One region of the Stenotrophomonas sp. YJH_SMC_133 genome, then DNA from elsewhere that is predicted to be linked to it. Evidence: predicted binding sites of a transcription regulator. Region 1 holds the regulator's gene; each other region holds the start of a gene.
The links. The regulator FliA, encoded in region 1, starts transcription of late flagellar genes. The targets are predictions, from matches to a motif close to TAAAGTTTNNCNNNCNNNGGCCGATAA.

Region 1 (7,898 bases):
CCACCGACCCGGCAGCCGCCGGCAATGACGCGGCCGCACTCAACGCACTCGGCCGCCCGGCGGCACCTGCGCCGACCGCCGAACTGAGCTGGGACGAACTGCGCCCGGTCGATCCGCTGGGCCTGGAGGTCGGCTACCGGCTGATCCCGCTGGTGGACAGCAACCAGGGCGGCGAACTGATGGCGCGCATCAAGGGCGTGCGCCGCAAGCTGACCCAGGACGTCGGCTTCCTGATTCCGTCGGTGCATATCCGCGACAACCTGGAACTGCCCGCCAACGGCTACCGCGTGCTGGTGCACGGCGTGCCGGTGGCCACCGCCGAGATCCACCCCGACCGCGAACTGGCGCTGGACCCGGGCAGCGCGCTGGGCACCCTGGAGGGCATTGCCGGCAAGGATCCCGCGTTCGGCCTGGATGCCACCTGGATCCAGCCGCACCAGCGTGCCCAGGCTGAAACGCTGGGCTACACCGTGGTCGACCCGGCCACCGTGGTGGCCACCCACCTCTCGCACCTGATCCGCGAACATGCGCCGGAACTGCTCGGCCACGAGGAAGTGCAGCACCTGCTGGCCAACCTGGCCAAGAGCGCGCCCAAGCTCGTCGAAGATCTGACGCCGAAGGCGCTGCCGCTGTCGGCGGTGGTGCGCGTGCTGCAGAACCTGCTGGTGGAGCGCATCCCGATCCGACAGCTGCGCAAGATCGCCGAGGCGCTGGTCGAACACGCGCCCAGCAGCCAGGACCCGGCGGTGCTGACCGCTGCCGTGCGCACCGCGCTGGGCCGCTTCATCGTGCAGGAGATCGCCGGAATGTCGGCGGAGCTGCCGGTGTTCACCCTCAACCCGCAATTGGAACGTGTCTTGCAGGAGTCCACGCAGGGCAACGGCGCCGCGCTGGAACCCGGACTCGCAGAGCGACTGCACCAGAGCCTGGCCGAATGTGTCAGCAAGCAGGAAGCGCGAAACGAGCCGGCGGTCGTGCTGGTACCGGGCCCGGTGCGCGCCGCGCTGGCGCGCCTGGTCCGCCACAGCGTTCCGTCGTTGTCGGTCCTGGCCTACAGCGAGGTGCCGGAGGACAAGCGCCTGAAGCTGGTCGGAACGATCAGCTGACGCCGCCCACCGATGCGCCAGAAAACAGACACCACCTTCGAACCAACGCAACATACAGATACCAAGGGGAACCCGCACCGTGCAGACCACCGACCACCCGAGTTCTCCGACCGCCACCCCGCCGTCTTCGTCCCGTGACCACAGCATGAAAATCAAACGATTCGTCGCCGCCGACATGCGCTCGGCCATGAACCTGGTGCGCAAGGAACATGGTCCTGACGCCGTGATCCTGTCCAACCGCCGGATCGAGGAAGGCATCGAGATCGTCGCCGCGGCCAACTACGACGAGAGCGCCGTGCAGCGTGCACTGGAAGCCTCGCGCCGTGATGTCGCACCGCCGCCGGCACCCAAGCCGCGCACCGCCGCCGACGCGGTGATCGCCGCGGTCACCCGCCGCCGCAGCAGCACCCCGGCGCCGGAACCGGTCGCCGCCACCACCTCGGCGGTGGCCGCCCTCGCCCGTGCGGCCGTTGGGGCCACCGGCCGTACCCTGGACAGCGCCGACGAGATCGTGCCGACCCGTGGCAGCACTGGCTTCGCCGCCACCCTGGCGCGCGCCGCCGTCAACGAACCGGCGCTACCCGAACAGAGCTTCGCCCCGTTCGCCGAGGCCATCGTTGCACCGGCCGCTACCGTGCCGGCCAACCGCGCCCGCTTCCAGATCGACCCGCCGCACGACATGCATCACGAAAGCGTGGCCCCGGCCGTGCAGCCGCCGCCGCTGCCGACCGCTGCCGTGACCGAAGCGCAGCCCGGGATCGCCGCCAGCGAACCGGCAGCGGTCGAAGCCGCCGGCGAAGCCAGCCCGGCCCCCATGCTGGCCCCGGCACCGACGCTGACCGTGGTTGCCCAGGACGACGCCGAGATCCGCCAGCTGCGCCAGGAAGTGGCCGGCATGCGCCAGGTGATCGAGCGCGAGATGAACCGCTTCACCGACGAGCGCCTGCGTGGCAGCCCGGTGCGCGCCACCGCGCTGGACCTGATGGACGAGTACGGTTTCGACGCCGGGCTGGCCCGCGACGTGGCCATGCAGATCCCGCTGGAGACCGAAGCCCATCGTGGCCGCGGCCTGATGCTGGGGCTGATCTCGCGCAAGCTGCCGATCGCCCCGGTCGACCCGCTGGAAGAAGGCGGCGTGATCGCCCTGGTCGGCCCGACCGGCGCCGGCAAGACCACCACCATCGCCAAGCTGGCCTCGCGCTTCGCCGAGAAGCATGCGCCGCGCGACGTGGCCCTGGTGACCACCGACACCACCCGCATCGGCGCCCGCGAGCAGCTGTACGGCTACGGCCGCCAGCTCGGCATCGCGGTGCACGAGGCCAACAGCGGCACCGACCTGGACCAGCTGCTGGAACGCCTGAAGGACTACAAGCTGGTGCTGATCGACACCGCCGGGCTGGGCCCGCGCGACCGCGCGCTGGCCGCGCAGCTGCAGTGGCTGCGCGCCGCCCGCCAGGTACGCACCCTGCTGGTGCTGCCGGCCAACACCAGCTTCGGCGACATGGACGAGGTGGTCCGCCGCTTCGGCGCCGCCAACCTGCAGGGCCTGGTGTTGAGCAAGCTGGACGAGACGGGCCGCTTCGGCAACGCCCTGTCAGTGGCCGTGGACCACGCCCTGCCGATCACCTGGGTGACCGATGGCCAGGACGTTCCGGACGACCTGCACCGGGCCAGTGCAGCCAATCTTGTACTTCGCCTTGAAGATTTGCGCCGAGCGGCCGATATGCCCTGCAACCCGGAGTTGAACCATGCCGTCGCGTGAGTACGCCAAGCTGACCAAGACCTTCCCGCTGTCGGCCACCCGCAGCGAGCCGCTCGGCCCTGTGCGCACCATTGCCGTCACTGGCGGCAAGGGCGGCGTGGGCAAGACGAATGTGTCCGCCAACCTGGCGGTGGCACTGGCCGGGATGGGCAAGCGCACGCTGCTGCTGGACGCCGACCTGGGCCTGGCCAACATCGACGTGATCCTGGGGCTGAACCCGACCTTCACGCTGGCCGACCTGGTCGCCGGCCGCTGCTCGCTGGACGACGTCATCGTCGAAGGCCCGAACGGCGTGCTGGTGGTGCCGGCCGCGTCCGGCCGCCGGCACATGGCCGAGCTGGCCCCGGCCGAGCACGTCGGCCTGGTCAACGTGTTCTCCGAGCTGGAACGCGAACTGGACATCATGGTGGTGGACACCGCCGCAGGCATCACCGACGGCGTGCTGACCTTCTGCCAGGCCGCGCAGGACACCGTGGTGGTGGTCTGTGACGAGCCGGCCTCGATCACCGACGCCTACGCGCTGATCAAGGTGCTGTCGCGCGAACGCGGCGTGGACCGCATCCAGGTAGTGGCCAACATGGTGCGCGACCCCAACGAGGGCCGCGTGCTGTACGAAAAGCTGACCCGCGTCTGCGAGAAGTTCCTCGCCGATGTCTCGCTGAACTACCTGGGCTGCGTGCCGCAGGACGACTGGCTGCGCCTGTCGGTGCAGCGCCAGCAGCCGGTGGTGAAGGCCTACCCGTCCAGCCCGGCCGCGCTGGCGATCACCGAGATCGCGCGTCGCACCGCACGCTGGCAGGCGCCGACCGAACCGCGTGGCGGCGTCGAGTTCTTCCTCGAGCGCATCCTCAAGCAGCGCGGGGTGGCCGCATGAAAGGCGCAGCCCAGTACAGGGAAGTCCAGCGCTCGGCGGCCAACGAGGTCATCGCCCAGCATTCGGACCTGGTGCGGCGCATCGCCCACCACCTGGCCGCGCGGTTGCCGGCCAGCGTTGAAGTGGACGACCTGATCCAGGCCGGCATGATGGGCCTGATAGAAGCGTCGCGCAGCTACGACGCCGACCAGGGCGCCTCGTTCGAGACCTATGCCTCGATCCGCATCCGCGGTTCGATGATCGACGAGATCCGCCGTGGCGACTGGGTGCCGCGCTCCGTGCACCGCCGTGCACGCGATGCCGCCGCCACCATCCGCCGCCTGGAACAGAGCAGCGGCCGCGCCGCCAGCGCCACCGAAGTGGCCGCCGCGATGGAGATGCCGCTGCCCGAATACCTGCGGTTGATGGAAGACGCCGCACGTGGCCAGGTGCTGAGCCTGGAGTCGCGCATCGAGGACCAGGGCGAGCTGGACACCGTCGCCCAGGGCGGCCCGACCCCGCAGCAGGTACTGGAGCGTGGTGAGTTCGGCCGCGAGCTGGGCAAGGCCATCGGCCACCTGCCCGAGCGCGAACAGCTGGTGCTCTCGCTCTACTACGAGCAGGAACTGAACCTGAAGGAGATCGGCGCGGTGCTCGGCGTGAGCGAGTCGCGGGTCTGCCAGATCCACGGCCAGGCGGTGCTGCGCCTGCGTGGCCGGCTCAAGATTTTCGAGGCGGCGGACGCCGGCCTGGAAGAATGAACATGCCCGAGGCGGCTGCCCCCGGCCGCCCGGAATGAACAACAAAGGAACTCTGCTTTGAACAAGAACATGCGCATCCTGATCGTCGATGACTTCTCGACCATGCGTCGGATCGTCAAGAACCTGCTGGGCGATCTGGGCTTCACCAATACCGCCGAAGCCGAGGACGGGCATGCCGCGCTGTCGCTGCTGCAGAGCCAGCCGTTCGATTTCGTGGTCACCGACTGGAACATGCCGGTGATGACCGGCATCGAGCTGCTGAAGGCGATCCGTGCCGATGCCAAGCTGAAGACCCTGCCAGTGCTGATGGTCACCGCCGAAGCCAAGCGCGAACAGATCATCGAAGCCGCCCAGAACGGCGTGAACGGCTACATCATCAAGCCGTTCACTGCGCAGACGCTGGAAGAGAAGCTCGGCAAGATCTTCGAACGCCTGGCGGCCAGCGCCTGATGGATACCACGGTCGACAAGAGCGCCCTCTCCCTGCGCCTGCAGGAAGCCCTGGACGCACTCGAGTCCGGTGACGAGGCCGCCTGGCGGCAGCGCATCGACGGACTGGTCGCGCTGCGTACGCAGCCGATGATGAGCGGCCTCTCGCGGCTGGCCCGCGAGCTGGGGCAGGCACTGGGTGAGCTGCCGACCGTGCCCAGCGAGGCCGGTGAGCTGGACGACGCCTGCGCACGCCTGGACCACGTGGTGGCCATGACCGAACAGGCCACGCACCGCACCCTGGACCTGGCCGAGGAATGCCGCAGCCTGACCGAACAGCTGCGCGCTGAAGGCCTGCAGCCGGGCCAGGACGCGCAGCTCGAGCGCATCCGCCACAACCTGACCGAGATCGCCCTGACCCAGAGCTACCAGGACCTGACCGGGCAGATCATCCGTCGCGTGGTCGGCATCGTCCGCCGCGTGCACGAGGGCTTCGGCGCACTCGGCCTGCCGCCGGAACAGCATCGCACCGACCCGGAACTGGCCGGGCCGGCACTGAAGGGACTGGACCGCCACGCGGTCTCGCAGAACGACGCCGACGACCTGTTGTCGGATCTGGGGCTGTAAGCATGAGCGCGGTATCCGACGACATCACTGCCGATTTCATCATCGAGGCACAGGAAATCCTGGATCGCCTGGGCGAACAGCTGGTGTCGCTGGAGCAGGCACCGCAGGACACCGAGCAGCTCAACGCGGTGTTCCGTGGATACCACACGCTCAAGGGCGGTGCCGGCTTCCTTGGCGTCACTGCGATGGTCGAGCTGTGCCACGCCGCTGAAGAGGCCCTGGGCATCGCGCGTGCCGGGCAGGCGGTGCTGCAGGCCCACCACTTCGACGCCGCCCAGCAATCGCTGGACTACCTGCAGTCGATGCTGGACGCCGTGTCCTCCGGCACCGAGCCAGGCTATGCGCCGCCGGACCTGATCGCGCAGTTCGACATGAACGGTGGCACTGCCGCGCCGGTCGCTGCGGCCGCCCCTGCGGCAGCTGGCAGCGACCTGATCACCGACGACGAATTCGAGGCCCTGCTCGACCAGCTGCATGGCGGCAACGCACCGACCGCGGTCGCGCCGGCCAGGAAGGCCGACGACGGCCTGATCAGCGAAGACGAGTTCGAAGCGCTGCTGGACCAGCTGCACGGCGGCGCTGCGCCAGGCGCGAAGCCTGCTGCCACCGTCGCGGCGGCACCTGCCGCTGCACCGCGCCCAGCGCCCGTACCGGCGCCCGCAGCCAAGCCGGCGGCCAAGCCGATGGCCGAGGCCGAGCACACCGTGCGCGTGGACACCAAGCGCCTGGATGCGATCGTCAACCTGATCGGCGAACTGGTCCTTTCCCGCAACCGCCTGAAGACCCTGCGTGCACGCCTGCGCGACGAGGAGCTGGACCGCGCCGTATCGACGCTGGACATCGCCACTGCCCGCCTGCAGTCGGCGGTGATGCGTACCCGCATGCAGCCGGTGGGCAAGGTGTTCTCGCGCTTCCCCAAGGTCGCCCGCGACGTCGCCCGCTCGCTGAAGAAGGAAGTGGACCTGGAGCTGGTCGGCGCCGAAACCGAACTCGACCGCAACCTGGTCGAAGCACTGGCCGATCCGCTGGTGCACCTGGTCCGCAACGCCATCGACCATGGCGTGGAAATGCCCGACCTGCGCGAAGCACAAGGCAAGCCGCGGATGGGCCATGTACGCCTGTCGGCGCAGCAGGAAGGTGACTACGTCAGCATCGAGGTGCAGGACGATGGCGCCGGCATCGACCCGGAGAAGCTGCGCGCGAAGGCGCGTGAGAAAGGCCTGATCGATCCGGAAGCCGCCGCCCGCCTGAGCAGCGAGGAATGCCTGCACCTGGTGTTCCTGCCCGGCTTCTCGACCAAGCAGCAGGTCACCGACATCTCCGGCCGTGGCGTCGGCATGGACGTGGTGCAGTCGCGCATCCGCGAACTGAGCGGCCAGATCCAGATCCAGTCGGAACTGGGTCGTGGCAGCCGCTTCCTGATCCGCGTGCCGCTCACCCTCGCGATCCTGCCGACCCTGCTGGTGCAGGCCGGCGAGGACGTCTACGCGCTACCGCTGGCACGCGTGATGGAAGTGCTGCACGCGCCGCGCACCTCGCTGGGCTGGTTCGATGGCCGCGCCGTGCTTGATCGCCGCTCGCACACCCTGCCGCTGGTCGACCTGCGCCAGTGGCTGGATGTGACGCCGGCCGCGTCAACCCTGCTGACCATCGTGGTGCTGCAGGCCGGCGAAGCGCGCTTCGGCCTGGTCGTGGACCAGGTGCGCGGGCGCGAGGAAGTGGTCATCAAGCCACTGCCAAAAGCCCTGCGCGGCCTGCGCGGTTATGCCGGTGCAACGTTGATCGGCGATGGTCGCATGGCACTGATCCTGGACGTGGACGGCATACGCTGAACGCCGCCGGGCATGGCCCGGCGACCCGAAAACTGTGACTACCGTCTGTACGCATTCTCCCGGTGTCTCAAGTCCCATTCATACAAGCCGATACCGGAACCATGGATAGACTCAGCCTCATTGGACTCTTTCTCGCCCTGGCCTCGCTGGTCGGTGGCAGCATCCTCAAGGGCGCTGGCCTGGCGTCGTTGTGGTCGCCTGCGGCGTTCGTGATCGTCATCGTCGGTACCGTTGCCGCGATCCTGCTTCACACCTCGCCGGCGGTGTTCAAGCATGCGTTCAAGATCGTGCGCTGGGTCGTGCGCCCGCCGCACAGCGATCGCCGCGAACTGATCCAGCAGATCGTCGAGTGGAGCAACATCGCCCGCCGCCAGGGCCTGCTGGGCCTGGAATCGCAGGTGGAAGCGCAGCAGGACCCGTTCCTGCGCAAGGGCCTGCAGCTGCTGGTGGACGGCGTTGAACCCGAATCGATGCGTCACATGCTGGAGATCGAACTGGGCAGCCAGGAGCACCAGGACCAGGCCGGTGC
Region 2 (7,898 bases), on a different contig from region 1:
GCCGGCACCTCCCGGCACCGTCGCGCTGTCCCTCCATTCAGTCCTGCAGGCCCGGCTCACCCAGCGCCAGCGGCACCCGCGAACCATCCAGCAGGCCACGGCTGAGCTTGCCACCCTCGATGAACAGCAGTTCGCCGTTCTCGCCGTTCTTGATGCTGCTGTCGATGGCGATCACGCGGTCGCCGTGGAAGCTGCTGACGTGCGGCATCGAGGTATGGCCAACCACGATGCGCTTGAGCTGCAGGCGGTCGAGCACAGCCTGCACACCCGCGGTGTCGAGGCGGCCATCGAAATAGCCGCGGTACCAGATCGGGCTGGTCTTGCCGTCATACAGCGGTGCGGTGGCCGGGTCGGCCTTCACTTCGGCCTTGGGCAGGCCCAGCGAGGCCTGATAGGCCGCGTTGGTGCGTGCCGGGTCCAGCGCCAGCTGCACCGCCTCGGGCGAGATGCCGCCGTGCAGGAACAGGGTATCGCCGATCTTCAGCAGCACCGGGCGGGTGCGCAGCCACTGGCCGATCACCGAGTCGGCGCCATACAGTTGCGGGTAGCTGCGGCCGAGCAGCTGGGCGCTGCGCAGGTATTTCGGGTTGACGTAGCGCAGGTCGTCGTACAGCACCATGGTCTCGTGGTTGCCGAGCACGAAGTGCACCGCGCCGCCGGCGGCGGCCGCCTGCTGCTGCAGGCCATACAGCAGCCAGAAGGCTTCGGTTACCTGCGGGCCGCGGTCGAACACATCGCCGGCGATGACCAGGGTGTCCTTGCCCAGCGCCCAGCGGTCCTGTGCGTCGATGACCTGGTGGGCACGCAGCAGGCGCACCAGCAGCCCGTACTGGCCGTGGATGTCGGACAGCGCCACGATGCGCGGCACGGCCGGCAGCACGGAGACCGACGGAGCATTCGGGGCGGCCACGTGCACGCTGTGTTCGTAGCCGCAACGCGGGGTGATGTCGGTGCCTGCGGCCTGCGTGGCAAGTGTGTGCGACTCGACCTTGTCGTCGCAGATCCATCTGGCCTGCAGCTGGTTGCCCTGGCGGAACACATAGGGTCCATCGGCCTGTACGTGGTCGGCGGGCGCGGCAACCTCGCGGGCCTGCGTGGTTGCTGTGGCGCAGGCCAGCAGCGGCAACAGCAGGGCGGTCAGCAGGGAAGGGCGACAGCGCGACATCGGCGGCATCCAGCGGCGGAAAGATCCGATGCTAACCGGCGCGGGCGTCCGTCGGTGTGCGCGAATGGGCGGATCAGGTGTCGCGCCCGTCGTCCTTGAGCTTGCGCACGCGGGTGGCAGTGGGCTGAAGCGGCTGGTCATCGCGCCCGCGCGGCTGCATGTAGGGCAGCGGCCGCCGCGTCGCCAATTCGATCAGCTGCGAATGGCCTTCGCCTGCACCGAAGCGATGGCGCTCTCCCCACTGGCGCAGTGCGACCAGCAGCGGGAACAGTTCCAGGCCTGCGGCGGTGAGCACGTACTCCTGGTAGGCCGATCCATCGGAGGCTGACTGCAGCTGCAGGATGCCGGCCTCGACCAGCCGGCGCAGGCGGTCGCTGAGGATGTTGCGCGCCGCGCCGAGGCTGCGCTGGAAATCACCGAAGCGGGTGATGCCGTCGAACGCGTCGCGGATCACCAGCAATGCCCAGCGGTCACCGAGCAGGTCGGCACTGCGGGCTACAGGGCAGGGGCTGTCGGCGTGCATGCTGGGTATCTCCGAATGTGGTTGCAGTTTAAAACCAATGGCGATAGCCTGCATCTGGTTTCAAATTGCAACCATATGATGAGTGCGACATCGCTTCCCCGCCCGCTGCTGGTCCTGCTTGCGGCTGCCGCCGGCGCCAGCGTCGCCAACGTCTACTACGCGCAGCCGCTGCTGGATCAGCTTGCACGCGCCTTTGCGCTGGACCGGGCGGTGGCCGGCGCAGTGCTGGCTGCCACCCAGGCCGGCAGCGTGCTGGCATTGCTTGGCCTGCTGCCGCTGGCAGACCGCGGCGACCGGCGACGCCTGCTGCGGCTGCAGTTGATCGCGCTGGTGCTGGCCCTGTTGTGGCTGGCGGCGTCACGCACGGCGAGCTGGCTGTTGTCGGGCATGCTGCTGGCAGGCCTGCTGGGCACCGCGCTGACCCAGGGCCTGATTGCCTATACCGCCATGCTGGCACCGCCCGAGCAGCGCGGTCGCGTGGTTGGTGTGGTGCAGGGCGGCGTGTTCATCGGCCTGCTGCTGGCGCGCGTGGTGTCCGGTACGGTGGCGGCGGCCTTTGGCTGGCAGAGGGTCTACCTGCTGTCAGCGGTGGTGATGGCAGCGTTGGCGGCGCTGCTGTGGCGGCGCCTGCCCGCAGTACCGGTGCCGTCGGTCCCTCCACGCTGGCGCGAGCTGCTGGGCTCGATGCTGGGCATGCTGCGCCGCGATCGAACGCTGCGCGAGCGCGGGCCGCTGGCATTGCTGCTGTTTGCCGGCCTCAATGTGTTCTGGGCGGCGGCACCCTTGCCGCTGTCGGCACCGCCGCTGCACTGGTCGACCGCAACCATCGGCGCGCTCGGCCTGGCCGGCGTGGTCGGTGCGCTGATGGCGGCGCGGGTCGGACACTGGATGGACCGTGGTTTCGCGCATCGGGTCAGCCTCGGCGCGCTGTTGTTGATGCTGGTCGCGTGGTGGCCGCTGCTGGGCCTGCCGCATTCGCTGTCCTTGCTGTTGCTGGGTGTGGTCGTGCTCGACCTGGGCGGCCAGGCACTGCATGTCTCGAACCAGGCATCGTTGCTGCGTGCACCGGCAGAACAGCATGGGCGCCTGGTGGCGTTGTACATGCTGTTCTATGCGGTGGGCAGCGGTGCGGGAGCGGCGGCGGGGCCTTGGATGCAGGTGCGGCATGGCTGGCCCGCTGTGTGCCTGCTGGGGGCAGGCATCGCGTTGCTGGCGCTGCTGTGGTGGGCAGCATGGCGGGTGGGGGCGGTGAAAGCAGCGGCTGGCGCGCGAACCGGTAGAGTCGACTTTTAGTCGACTGCTCTTCGTTCCGACGGCGAAAAATCCCGCGCTGCGCGCGATAGTCGACCAGCGGTCGACTCTACCTGTCCTGCCGTCATCGCTGCAGTGCACGCCGCCCCGGGGCTTCCTGCAGGTCCGCGCTGGCGACCACCACGCGGTTGCGGCCGCTGCGCTTGGCCTCGTACATCGCGGCGTCGGCACGTGCCATCAACCGCTCGTAGTCCGGATGACCATCGTGACCGGCCACGCCGATGCTGGCGGTCAGCTCCAGCACCTGGCCATTGGCCAGCGCAACGGGCGATTGCGCGATCTGCCGGCGCAGGCTCTCGGCGATCACGGTCGCCTGTGATTCGCTGGCCGCCACCAGCACCACCACGAATTCTTCGCCGCCATAGCGGAACAGGTAGTCGCTGCCACGCGTGAGCTGGCCGAGCAGGCCGGCCACGTGCTGCAACGCACGGTCGCCGGCATCGTGGCCATGGCCGTCGTTGATTGCCTTGAAATGATCCAGGTCGAGCAGCAGCAGCGAGAACGGTGTGCGGTTGCGCGTGGCCAGCTCGATTTCCCGGCGCAGCACGGTGGGCAGGAAGCGACGGTTGAGCAGGTTGGTCAGCGCGTCGCTGCCGGCATCCAGTTCGCCGATGCGCTCGAACAGCAGCGTCATCAGGGTGCGGATGGCGGCCAGGTCCTCGCGGATGGCCGGCAGCACCGCCAGTCGCTGCGCCGGAGCATCGCCACTCGCGCGCTGCAGGTGGCCGTCAATGCGGGCCATCAACTGGCCCACCTGCTGCGTTTCGCTGCTTTCGCCGAAGCTGGGGATGCCCTTGTGGGTGAACCACAGGCCGAACTCCGAGGTGGCCAGGCTGGCGTTGTCGCTGGCCTGCACGTGGCCGGCGAGGGCGTAGAGCAGGGCGTTCTCCCAGTCCAGCAGCAATGCGCGCTGGCGCTCGCGTTCGGTACCGACGTTCTGTACCAGCGAGAACAGCCGGTAGGCGGCGTCGGCACGGGTGGAGCGCTCGCGCGCATGGGTGTAGGCCAGGGTCATGCCTTCCATGGCGATGTCCATGATCGCGCTGAAGCAGGCGATGGCGGCGAACGCGGTCGCGCTGTCGGGCGCGTCGTCCCGCAGGCGCACGAACAGCTCGTGCTTGAGCACGCGCGCACCGCGGGTGACCAGGTCGACCGGGATGCCGACCCGTGCGTGTACGTCGCCGATCACCCGCTGCGAGGCGACCGTGGTGGCGATGCCAGCGGCGTCGGTGGTCAGCAGCTGTACCAGCCAGCGCTGCATGGCCGGCTGCAGGCGCTGCTTGACCTGGTCGTGGGACAGGAAGCGGCGTGCGCGCCCGTCGTGCAGCAGCACTTCGTAAAAGCGCTGGGCCAGCGCGGGTGGGGCATCGGTGGCAGCGGCCTTGAGCAGCGCGGTGGCGGCAGGGCCGGCCTGTAGCAGGCATTGCTGCCAGGCCTCGGCCAGCGGCTGGCTGGCATCGTCCAGTTGGGGTGGTTCCACGTCGATCTCTGACTGCGTACGGCAAACCACGGGTATCGGCCGCGGCGGCATACGGTTGATGGCGGGGTAGCCGGGCAGTTTACGCGCGGTGCAGGCTTGCACGGTGCGCAAAGCACATCGACGCCGCTGCGGCAATGAGTGAACGCATTTGAGAATCACTCGCATTGATGGGAGAATGCGCGCACGGAGCGGGCTGCAGGTGCCTGCAGGACGGCTCCGCCTCCCCCCCCTCGTCGTTGCCTCAAGCCCTTTGCCAGAGGCCCCGCAGCCCTGCCAGAAGGTCCTGATCATGTCTCCTGCCGTTGTCCATTCGCCGCGCCCGCTGGCGCTTGCCGTTGCCGCCCTGCTGGCGGGCAGCGCCCTGACCGCCCAGGCCGAAACCGACGCCACCGATATCGACACGGTGCACGTCACCGCCTCGCAGATCGCGCGCCAGGCACTGGGCACCTCGACCATCACCGCCGAGGATATCGCCCGGCGCCCGCCAGCCAACGACATCGCCGAGCTGTTGCGGACCATGCCGGGCGTCAACCTGACCGGCAACAGCGCCTCGGGCCAGTACGGCAACAACCGCCAGATCGACCTGCGCGGCATGGGCCCGGAAAACACCCTGATCCTGGTCGATGGCAAGCGCATCGGCGCACGCGATGCCGTGCGCATGGGGCGCAGCGGCGAGCGCAATACCCGCGGTGACACCAACTGGGTGCCGGCGGAAATGATCGAGCGCATCGAAGTGCTGCGCGGCCCGGCGGCGGCACGCTATGGCTCCGGTGCCTCCGGCGGCGTGGTCAACATCATCACCAAGCGCCCGACCGGTGACCTGACCGGTGCGGTGGACCTGTATGGGCTGGTGCCCGAACACAGCGCCGAAGGTGGCAGCGAACGCGTCGGCCTGCAGCTGAGTGGGCCGATGACCGACACCCTGTCGTTCCGCCTGTACGGCAATCTCAACAAGACCGACGCGGACTCGCTGGAGCTCAACCGCCAGTACGCTACCAACCCCAACGCGGTGCCGCCGGCCGGCCGCGAGGGCGTCAAGAACCGCGATGTCAACGCGCTGCTGCGCTGGGACGTGACCGCCAACCAGGTGGTGGAGTTCGAAGCCGGCACCAGCCGCCAGGGCAACATCTACGCTGGTGATCGCGCGGTCAGCACCACCGGTACATCGACCGGTGTTGACCTGGCGGCACTGGCCGAGGGCGAAGCGGAGACCAACCGCATGTACCGCAACACCGGCGCGATCACCCATCGTGGCCGCTGGGGCGACGTGACCTCGCGGGTGACGGCCGCGGTGGAGGCGGTGAACAACTCACGCATCAACGAAGGCCTGGCCGGTGGCCCGGAAGGCAGCTTCAACGGCAGCGACTGGTCGACCTCGCGACTGCGCAACTACCAGCTGGACGGCGAAGTGAGCTTCCCGGCCACGCTGGGTGGTGCCGAGAACATCTGGACGCTTGGCTTTGAATACCTGGACAGCCGCCTGACCGACCCGTACTCGATGAGCCAGTCCAGCAGCAGCGGCGGCGGCATCCCGGGGCTGTCGGCCGATCGTGCGCGGGGCAAGGCCGATGCGCAGACCACCGCCGTGTTCGTCGAAGACAACATCTACCTGGGTGAGCGCTGGATCGTTACCCCGGGCCTGCGCTTCGACCACCACAGCCAGTTCGGCAACAACACCAGCCCCAGCCTCAACGCGCAGTTCCGCATCAACGGCGACTGGGTGGTGAAGGGCGGCATCGCCCGGGCGTTCAAGGCGCCGAACCTGTACCAGTCGAATCCGGACTATCTGTATTACACCCGTGGCAATGGCTGCCCGAATGCACTGCCGAGCCTGGGCTCCGGCTGCTACATGCGCGGCAATGCGGACCTGAAGGCGGAAACCAGCCTGAACAAGGAACTCGGCATCGAGTGGGCACCGCAGAGCGGCTGGCAGGCCTCGTTGACGTACTTCCATAACGACTACAAGGACAAGATCCAGGCCGGCTACACCCAGATCGCCCTGACTGCCGACACCAGGGGCCGCATCTTCCGCTGGGAGAACGCGCCGAAGGCGATCGTGCAGGGGCTGGAAGGCAACCTGGTAATCCCGCTGCTGGGCGAGCAGGGCAACCGCCTGAAGTGGAGCAACAACTTCACCTACATGGTGGAGAACGAGAACAAGCGCACCGGCCAGCCGCTGTCGGTGATTCCGAAGTACACCGTCAACACGATGCTGGACTGGCAGGCCACCGACAAGCTGTCGCTGCTGCTGACCGGCACGTTCTACGGCAAGCAGAAGCCGGCCACTACCAACATCAACAATGATCCGCGCTGCACCGGCACCTGCGACCCATCGATCGCACTGCAGGATCGCGGTGCATACAACATCTGGGGCGTGAGCGCGCGCTACAAGGTGACCGAGACGGTCAGCTTCGGCTTCGGCGTGAACAACCTGGCCGACAAGCGCCTGTTCCGCGAGGCCAACAGCAGCGATGCCGGCGCGGCGACCTACAACGAGCCGGGCCGCGCGTACTGGGCCAGCCTGCGCTTCGGGTTCTGACCCGATGAGGCCTGCGCCGGGGCGTTCCCCGGCGCAGCCTGAAGGCTACTTCACCTGCCGGCAATCGCGCAGGTGGACGCCACCGGTGTCCATCTTGTCGACCACGCCTTCCAGTTTCACCCAGTCGTTCTCGCGCAGGGTGGCGCCCAGCGCCATCTGATCCGGCGCCAGCGCACAGTGCACGGTGAAGTTGGCATTGTTGTCGTCGTTCGACTGGCGTCCGCCGATGCCACCGATGCCCTTCATCTTGGTGACCAGATAGCCCACCTCGAAGGTCTTGGCAAAGCGGTTGGGCTGGGCGGTGTAGACCTGGCCATCGATGATGAAACGACGGCCGAAATACTTGACGAGCAACGGCTGGTACATCGCGTCGGTATCCGGCGGGGTGCTGGTGCCGGAGAACAGTGCCCTGAGCGGTGCGGTGTTGATTTCCCGCTGCAGCCGCTTGGCGTCCTTGCCCATTTCGGTGGACATGCCGACCGCAGTGGCCTGGATCGGCTTGTCGAAACCGCTGGAGACACGCACGGCTTCTGCGATCGCCTCGCCTTCGGGGCCGGTCTTGAGCTTGTCCAGCCAGCCACACAGCGCGCTGCGTGCGTCCTCTTCCTTGGCGGTCTGCCCGCGTGACAGCTTGGTGCCGACCACCACGTTGCCGCCATTGGAGGCGGTGATGATGCTGACCAGCGGCATCTTGGTGTCGGTCTGCAGCACGTACATCTGGCCTTCGGTCTCGGTGATGACATCACCGCTGACGAAGTTGTTGCCTTCGTCGAGTGCCGCCTTGCGCAGCTGGCCCAGCGCACTGCGGGGCTTCAGGCCGGGGAGGGTGACTTCGGAGGTGAAGAACTGGCCATTGCGGGGATCGCCTACCGCCTGGAAA
Region 3 (7,898 bases), on a different contig from region 1:
ACGAAGAAGGCGACCAGCAAGACGGCCGCCAAGAAAACGCCTGCCAGAAAGTCGGGCACAAAGAAGGCCACGACCAAGGCGACGGCGGCGAAGAAGGCGCCTGCGAAGAAGACGACAGCCAGGAAGGCGGCGGCAAAGAAGGCACCGGCTCGCAAGACAGCCACAAAGAAAACCGCAAAGAAGACAGCGGCCAAGAAGGCCGGTACAGCCGCCTCGCGCAGTGCTGCAGCGAAGAAGGCGGCGAAGACACGTGCGGCGAAGAAGGCCGTGCGCAAGGTGGCGGCGAAGAAGGCAGCGCGTACCCGCGCGCGCGGCTGAGTCCTTCGATCAGGGCGACAGCGTCCTCATCCACGCGGCAACTTCGGCTGCGGCTGCGTCAGCGCGTGCCTGCAGCAGCAGATGCGGCCCTTCCAGCGAAACATGCCGGGCATCCGGCAAAAGGGCCTGCAGTTCTGCCACGCTGGGCGGCCACAGCAGGCGGTCATGGCACGCGTGCAGGCACAGCGTCGGCACGTCGATTGCCGGCAGCAATGCGCGTACGTCGACGCGCAGGGTCGCTGCGGCGCGTTGCCGCAATGTGGCCGCCGGAATCCGGGCCAGCGCATCGCGCAGCATCGACAGGTGCTCGCGGGTGCGCCACCGCCCCAGCAGCAGGCGCGCCAGCAACGCCACGGGAGGCAGAGGCCAGGCCGGCGTCAGCAGGGCTGCGCTGGCTGCCGGCAATGGCACCGGTCGACGCGCAAAGGTCGCGGCAAGCACCAGTCCGCGCAGCCCGGCGGGCTGTCGCGTGGCCAGTTCAACCGCCAACGGGCCCGAGAAGGACTCGGCAAGCAGGATGAAGGGATGGCCGGGCAGCTGCGACCACAGCCGTTGGGCCAGCGTGGCGTGATCCTGCCCTCCCTGCGCAGGCAGCGTAATCGCCTGCGTCGTCAGCCCATGAGCCTGGAGTGCTGACAGAAACGGGATCGACAGCCTGCCGGAGCCATCCAGCCCGGGCAGCATCAGCACGTGCTGCGGCGTGGGTGATGCTGAATCACAGCCCGGCTTTTCCTCGCGCCCGATTCCCATGTCACCTCCTTTGCTGGCAAGCATCGCCCACATCGGCAGGCAGCGGAACCTTCGCTCCGGCTCTCCTGCTGCTTTGCCGGTCAAGGTTGAGCGATACTCCCCGCTCTGCTGCGGGACGCGGCTGCCAAGGAGAGCCTCTGATGCGATGGACCTACGCGCTGGCCATGATGGTCATGATGCTGCCACTGAACAGTTCCGCCAGCGATGGCTGGATAAACGGGGCAGGCAAGGCGATGCCGGAGACCGATGCCATGAAATCCAGCGGTGGCTTTGCGGCATCGCTGCTGGTCACCTCCGATGCCGACTGGCGGGCCAAGTGGGAAACCCCACCAGAGACCACTCCCGGTTTTACCCAGGCCGACGAAGTCCACCCGGGCGGTGAATTGTTCCTGCTGACATTCCTGTCCAACCCGCAACTGGATGAGAACCGCGTACCCAAGGTGCACTGCGATCTGCGCATGCTGCGCCCGGACGGCAGTACCAGCATCGACGAACGCGATGTTCCCTGTTTCACCGCTGCCCTGCCCGGCCCGCCAACCCTGTTGTACATGACCAACCTGCACCTGAAGTTCGTGGCCGAGGCCAGTGATCCGAAAGGCACGTGGACTGCGCAGGTGGTGGTCAGGGATCTGCTGCGGAATGTGAGCCTGCCTCTGCAGGCTCACTTCGACGTCCGTTGAACGGAGGCATGCGGATGAAGATGCGGCGATTACTGAGCTGGACCGGTCTTGCGCTTTGCGTGGTCTACCTGCTGTTGACCGCATGGCTGGTTCACGGCGCGCAGTCGGATGCGGACCCGAAGGGGGCCTATATCCTGATGTCGCTCCCCATCACCCTGCAGTCTGCTGCACTCGATGCCATCGGCGCAGGCAGCCTGCTGTACGGCAAACCCTGGTCGACCGCGTATGCAGTACTGGTTCCGCCAACACTGCTGTTGCTGTACGCAGCCGGCTGGCTGATCGAACGCGCCGCGCGCGGCCGCTAGCCAGCGGCACCGACCGGTTGCGTGCATGCGGTGCCCTGCATGCGGGGCATCGCGATGCAGGGCGTCATCCAACATCCAGTCGCAGGTTGCTTACGCCGCCTGCGCAGGCACGATGGGCATGCGCGCGCCCTGCTCCACCTTGAACACCGCCACCGACGTGGTCAGCGCATGCGCCTGTTCTTCCAGCGCGCGGCTGGCGGCAGTGGCTTCTTCCACCAGCGCAGCGTTCTGCTGGGTCACCTGGTCCATCTGCACCACCACCTGGTTGACCTGCTCGATACCGGCGGCCTGTTCCTTGCTGGCCGCTGCGATGTCGCTCATCAGCTGCGTGGTGCGCGAGCTGGCCTGGGCCACGCGGGCGATCGCGGCTTCCGATTCAACGGTCACCGCCAGGCCGCTCTTCACCTTGGCAGCGGCGTCTTCGATCAGTTCCTTGATCTCCTTGGCGGCGACACCGGCACGCTGTGCGAGCGTACGTACCTCGCTGGCGACCACGGCAAAACCACGGCCCTGCTCACCTGCACGCGCGGCTTCAACCGCAGCATTCAGCGCCAGGATGTTGGTCTGGAACGCGATGCCGTCGATCACGGTGGAGATTTCCGAGATGCGTGCCGAGGACTGATCGATCTCACCCATCACCGACGCCATCTGCGCCATCGCCTGCTCGGTTTCGCGTACGGCGGCACCGGCGGCGTGCGCTTCACTGTCGGCCTGACGAGCGAGCTCGGCATTCTGGCGCACAGTCGAGGTCAGTTCCTCCATCGATGCGGCGGCTTCTTCCAGGTTGGCGGCCTGCTGCTCGGTGCGGCGCGACAGGTCGTTGTTGCCGGCGGCCAGTTCCTGCGCCGCGTTGTTGATGCTGTCGGCGGCCACCTGGATGCCACGCACGATGCCGGTCAGCTGCGCGGTGGTGGTGTTGGCGTCGTCACGCATGCGGGCGAATACACCGTCGTACTCGCCGTCCATGCGTGCAGTCAGGTCGCCGTGCGAGATCGCACGCAGCACATCGGAGACATCAGCGATGCTGGCCTGCGAACTGGCCATCATGCCGTTGAGGTGCTCGACCATCGCCTTGAACTGGAACTGGAACGCAGCGGCATCGCCACGCATGCTGAAATCACCGGCGCGCGCGGCCCGGGCCAGTGCATCGATCTGCGCGTTGATCGCCATCAGGCTCTGCTTCACTGCGGCCAGGGTGCGGGTCAGCGTGCCCTTCTCGCCCGGGTAGTCCGGCAGGTCGCGGCTGAGGTCACCGATGGCGTAACGCTGCATCACTTCAGCCATCAGCAGTTCCACCTGCACGTGCGATTCGACCAGGCTGTTGGTGGCCTGCACCATGCGGCCGAAATCGCCGGGGAAGGCGCTGGCGTCCATGCGGTAGCGGATCGCACCCGCCTCGTGCTGTTCGGCCATCTGCAGCTGTGCGCCGATCGCCGCCTGCACGCTCTGCCGCACGCTGGCCATGGCTTCACCCAGCTGGGTCAGTTCATCGCGGCCGCCAAGGCGGAACTCCTGGTCCAGCTGGCCCTTGGACAGGCGCTCGGCCAGGTTCACCGCGCGGGCCAACGGGCCGGTCAGGCTGCGCCCGATCATCACCGAGGCACCGATGCCCACCAGCAGCGCGACGCCGCCCAGCACCAGCAGCTGCAGCAGGCTGCGCTCGCCCAGGCGGATCGCCTCGGCGGCCGCCTCACGGCTTTCCTTCTCTTCGAAGTCCACGCCATCGGACAGCGCCTTGTTCCAGCCGTTGGCGGCTTCCTGCACCGGGCCCAGGGTCAGCGCCACGGCGCCCGGGTAGTCGCCCTGCTCCATCAGTTCGCTGGTCTGCTTGTTGAGCGGACGCGCGATGGCACGCTTGGCGGCGATGGTTTCGGCAATGGCCTTGCCCTCGGCGTCGCTGGGCAGCGCCTGGTAGGCCGTCCAACTGGCCTCATAGCGCTTGACCAGATCGGCGATGCGCTGCTCATCATGGCCACGGTCATCGCCCTGGCGGATCAGCATCTCGCGGCGAACGACCATCATCTGGTTGTTGGCATCGAGCATCTGCGAGAGCAGGCGCACCTTGGCCACGCTGACATCGACCACCTGCTGCATCGCGCGCTTCTGCACGACACTGGCGGTGGCGCCGGTGGCCACCACGGCCGCAACCAACAGCAGCAACAGGCCAAAGCCCAGCCCAAGACGCCAGGCAACCCTGACATTCCTCAAGTAGTTCATCGGTACATCCAAAACGGGGGGATGTGGCGTTATCGGCGGCCCGCCAGGCAATCTTGATCGCCAACCGCCAATGGCGTGGGGCACCATTCACCTTGGTGAGCCCTTGGCCGGCGGCACCCGCGCGGGGACGGTGGCGCAACGACCCGACTGCTCATGCAGACGTCAGATCTCTTTCACGGCGGCTCGGCGCGGCCTGCAGGCAAGGTGGTGGCGTCATCTGCTGGAGTTCCCAATGCCATTACCCGTGTACCGATCCACCCTGCTCGCTCTCTCGCTGCTGGCATCGCCGGCGTTCGCGCAGGCACCGCCGCCTGGACTGCCCGCCCCCATTGCCGAGAAGGCCGGACCGGACACCGCAGCACGTTCCGCCCTGCATGCCCAGGTGCTGCTGGATCGCGCGAATTTCTCGCCCGGCCAGATCGACGGTGAAGTGGGCAGCAACCAGCGGCGCGCGGTGTCGGGTTTCCAGGCGGCGCACGGCCTGACCGTCACCGGTGAACTGGACGACGCGACCTGGCAGGCCCTGCAGGCTGATAGGGTCACCCCCCTGGCCAGCTACACGCTGACCAGCGAGGATGTCGCCGGGCCGTTCCAAGCGATGCCGAAGGGCCCCGCCGCACAGGCCAAACTGAAATCGCTGGGCTTCAACAACGTCGAAGAGTCGCTGGGCGAACGCTTCCACGCATCCCCTGAGCTGTTGAAGCTGCTCAATCCGGGCGTGGATCTGAGCAAGGCGGGCAACCGCATCCAGGTGCCCAATGTCGCACCATCGCCGCTACCGAAGGCGGCCAAGGTGGTCGTCGACAAGTCCGATTCCAGCCTGCAGCTGCTGGATGCGCAGGGCAAGGTGATCGCTCAGGTGCCGGTTTCCTCCGGCAGCCAGCATGATCCGCTGCCGATTGGCGAATGGAAGATCCTGGGCGTGTATCGCGACCCGCCGTTCCACTACAACCCCAAGCTGTTCTGGGATGCGCGCAAGGGCGAAAAGAAGGCGACACTGCCGCCGGGCCCGAACAATCCGGTCGGCCGGGTCTGGATCGACCTGTCCAAGCCACACTACGGCCTGCATGGCACGCCCGAGCCCGGCCATGTCGGCAAGACCGAGTCACATGGTTGCGTGCGCATGACCAACTGGGATGCGCTGCGCGTGGCCGATGCGGTGGATACCTCCGTCCCCGTGGTGATGCAGGAGTGAGCCGATGCGTCTTTCGCAGCTGATCGTGCTGGGCGTGCTGCTGGGACTGGGGGCCGGCTGGTGGCTGCGCCGCGATGCAGGCGAGCCGGTAGCCGCCTCGCTGCCGGAAGCACAACCGGCAGCCGCTGTGGCGCCGGCCAAGGGATCGGTAGCGCCGCTCGGCACGGCCCCTGCCCCCGCCGCCACCGCACCGTCAGCTGCGCGGACTGCGGATGCGCCGTCGGGTCTGCTGCTGCCGGTACAGGGCGTCCTGGCCTCCCAGCTGCGCGACACGTTCACCGATGCGCGCAGCGAAGGCCGCGTGCACGATGCCATCGACATCATGGCCGATGCCGGTACGCCGGTGCTGGCAGTGGCCGATGGCACGGTGGAAAAACTGTTCGACAGCGAGCGCGGTGGCCTGACGATCTACCAGTTCGAGCCCAGCGGACGCTGGTGCTACTACTACGCGCATCTGCAGCGCTACGCCGATGGCCTGGCGGAGAAGCAGGTGATCAAGCGCGGAGACGTCCTCGGCTATGTCGGCAGCACCGGCAACGCCAGTGCCGAGGCTCCGCATCTGCACTTTGAAGTGCACGTGCTGGGGCCGGAGAAGCAGTGGTGGAAGGGGGAATCGATCAATCCGTATCCACTGCTGAATCCGCCTGCTTCGAAGCCCGGTGCTGCCAGCGCCGCAAAGTGAACGTGAACACCGCCAAGGCAGCTCCTGGAATCAGCAGGAGCAGTGCCGCCACCTTCCAGAAGAAGAACGGCCACAACCAGACATAATCCAGGTCAGTCAGCTTCAACAGGTCCAGTGGCGGCTGCAGCTCGACGGTGGCCGCGCGATCGGCCAGCGCCGGGTCCACCTCCAGCACGGTTAGCCGCACCCATGAGCGGCCGCGTGGCAATGCATCGCCGCGACCATAGCCGAAGTAGGACGCCATGAGGCCGCTGGACTCAACCGAAGCCAGCCCACGATTGATGCCCTGTCCGGCCACTCCCGAACGCTCCCCTGCGCGGAAGTCTCCATGATCGGTCGGAGTTTCGATGCGCAGCAGCACCTCGGGGTCGGCCTCCGTACCGTCCGCGGCATAGCGCAGGCGCAGCCGCAGTTGATCATCGATGAGGCGGTAGACGGTGATCTGGGCGGTTGCGCCAGGGCTCAGCACCAACGGCACCGTCTGCGTGCGCGAAGCCAGGGTATTGGCGGCCGCGCCCAGCACCAGTACCAGGCAGGCGATGCCCCACAGGCTCCACAACACCCACAGGGTGATCCGCACGACCGTTTCGCCCTTCACGCTGACGTCCTGGTCATCGCTTTGCTTCCCCGCTAGCCCTGGCGACACAGTAACGAAAAAGCCCCGCTTGCGCGGGGCTTTTCCTGTCACCTACGCCGGGCAGCGCCCGGCGTTACCTCAGGCAAACGGATCCTGCAGAACCATGGTGTGGTCGCGGTCCGGGCCGGTGGAGACGATGCTGATCGGGCAGCCGGCCAGCTCTTCCAGCGAACGCAGGTAGGCGCGCGCAGCCGGCGGCAGGTCGTCCCAGTTGGTGATGCCGTGGGTGTTCTCGCTCCAGCCCGGGAACTCCAGGTACACCGGCGTGCACTCTTCCCAGCCCTGCGCGTCCAGCGGCGCGTACTCGGTGCGCTTGCCGTTGTATTCGTAGGCGATGCAGACCTTCAGCTTTTCCATGCCGTCCAGCACGTCCAGCTTGGTGATGCACAGGCCGCTGATGCCGTTGATGGCCACGGCACGCTTCAGCGCGACGATGTCCATCCAGCCGCAACGACGCGGACGGCCGGTCGACGCACCGTACTCGGCGCCGCGGTCACGGATGCCCTGGCCGACTTCGTCGTCCAGCTCGGTCGGGAATGGGCCACCGCCGACGCGGGTGGCGTAGGCCTTGGCGATGCCCAGCACGTAGTCGATCGAATCGGCGCCGACGCCGGAACCGGCCAGCGCGCCACCGACGGTGGTGTTGGAGCTGGTGACGTACGGGTAGGTGCCGTGGTCGATATCCAGCAGCGCACCCTGCGCACCTTCAAACAGCACGCGCTTACCCTGCTTGCGCAGGTCGTGCAGGATGCCGGCCACGTCGGACTTCATCGGCTGCACGTATTCGCCGAAGGCCAGCGCTTCGTCGAAGGTCTTCTGGAAATCGACCGCATCGGTGTTCAGATACTTGGTCAGCACGAAGTTGTGGTAGTCCAGCGCAGTGCGCAGGAGCTCTTCCAGCTGCTTCGGATAATGCAGGTCGGCGATGCGGATGCCGCGACGCGCCACCTTGTCTTCGTAGGCCGGGCCGATGCCACGGCCGGTGGTGCCGATCGCCTTGCCACCGGCAGCGCGCTCGCGCGCCTGGTCCAGGGCGATGTGGTACGGCATGATCAGCGGCGCGGCCGGGGAGATCTTCAGGCGCGAACGCACTTCCACGCCGGAGGCTTCCAGC

Region 2: the regulator FliA is predicted to act here: its motif matches at 4,512-4,538, upstream of AC5P78_RS14995 (GGDEF domain-containing protein).
Region 3: the regulator FliA is predicted to act here: its motif matches at 4,300-4,326, upstream of AC5P78_RS00325 (methyl-accepting chemotaxis protein).

The regions. Positions count from the first base shown of each region.
Region 1 covers NZ_JCAFTW010000019.1:28,286-36,183, forward strand. Annotated here, with positions in the region: gene flhA (flagellar biosynthesis protein FlhA) at 1-1,106, shown strand, start outside; gene flhF (flagellar biosynthesis GTPase FlhF) at 1,252-2,868, shown strand; gene AC5P78_RS20255 (MinD/ParA family ATP-binding protein) at 2,855-3,742, shown strand; gene AC5P78_RS20260 (RNA polymerase sigma factor FliA) at 3,739-4,482, shown strand; gene cheY (chemotaxis response regulator CheY) at 4,540-4,932, shown strand; gene AC5P78_RS20270 (protein phosphatase CheZ) at 4,932-5,537, shown strand; gene AC5P78_RS20275 (chemotaxis protein CheA) at 5,540-7,369, shown strand; gene AC5P78_RS20280 (flagellar motor protein) at 7,471-7,898, shown strand, end outside.
Region 2 covers NZ_JCAFTW010000010.1:5,684-13,581, reverse strand. Annotated here, with positions in the region: gene AC5P78_RS15010 (metallophosphoesterase) at 38-1,165, opposite strand; gene AC5P78_RS15005 (winged helix-turn-helix transcriptional regulator) at 1,239-1,688, opposite strand; gene AC5P78_RS15000 (MFS transporter) at 1,764-2,981, shown strand; gene AC5P78_RS14995 (GGDEF domain-containing protein) at 3,064-4,479, opposite strand; gene AC5P78_RS14990 (TonB-dependent siderophore receptor) at 4,769-7,018, shown strand; gene AC5P78_RS14985 (hypothetical protein) at 7,064-7,898, opposite strand, start outside.
Region 3 covers NZ_JCAFTW010000001.1:74,453-82,350, reverse strand. Annotated here, with positions in the region: gene AC5P78_RS00345 (hypothetical protein) at 1-318, shown strand, start outside; gene AC5P78_RS00340 (alpha/beta fold hydrolase) at 328-1,068, opposite strand; gene AC5P78_RS00335 (hypothetical protein) at 1,209-1,748, shown strand; gene AC5P78_RS00330 (hypothetical protein) at 1,763-2,053, shown strand; gene AC5P78_RS00325 (methyl-accepting chemotaxis protein) at 2,144-4,270, opposite strand; gene AC5P78_RS00320 (L,D-transpeptidase family protein) at 4,503-5,465, shown strand; gene AC5P78_RS00315 (M23 family metallopeptidase) at 5,470-6,147, shown strand; gene AC5P78_RS00310 (hypothetical protein) at 6,083-6,745, opposite strand; gene AC5P78_RS00305 (adenylosuccinate synthase) at 6,863-7,898, opposite strand, start outside.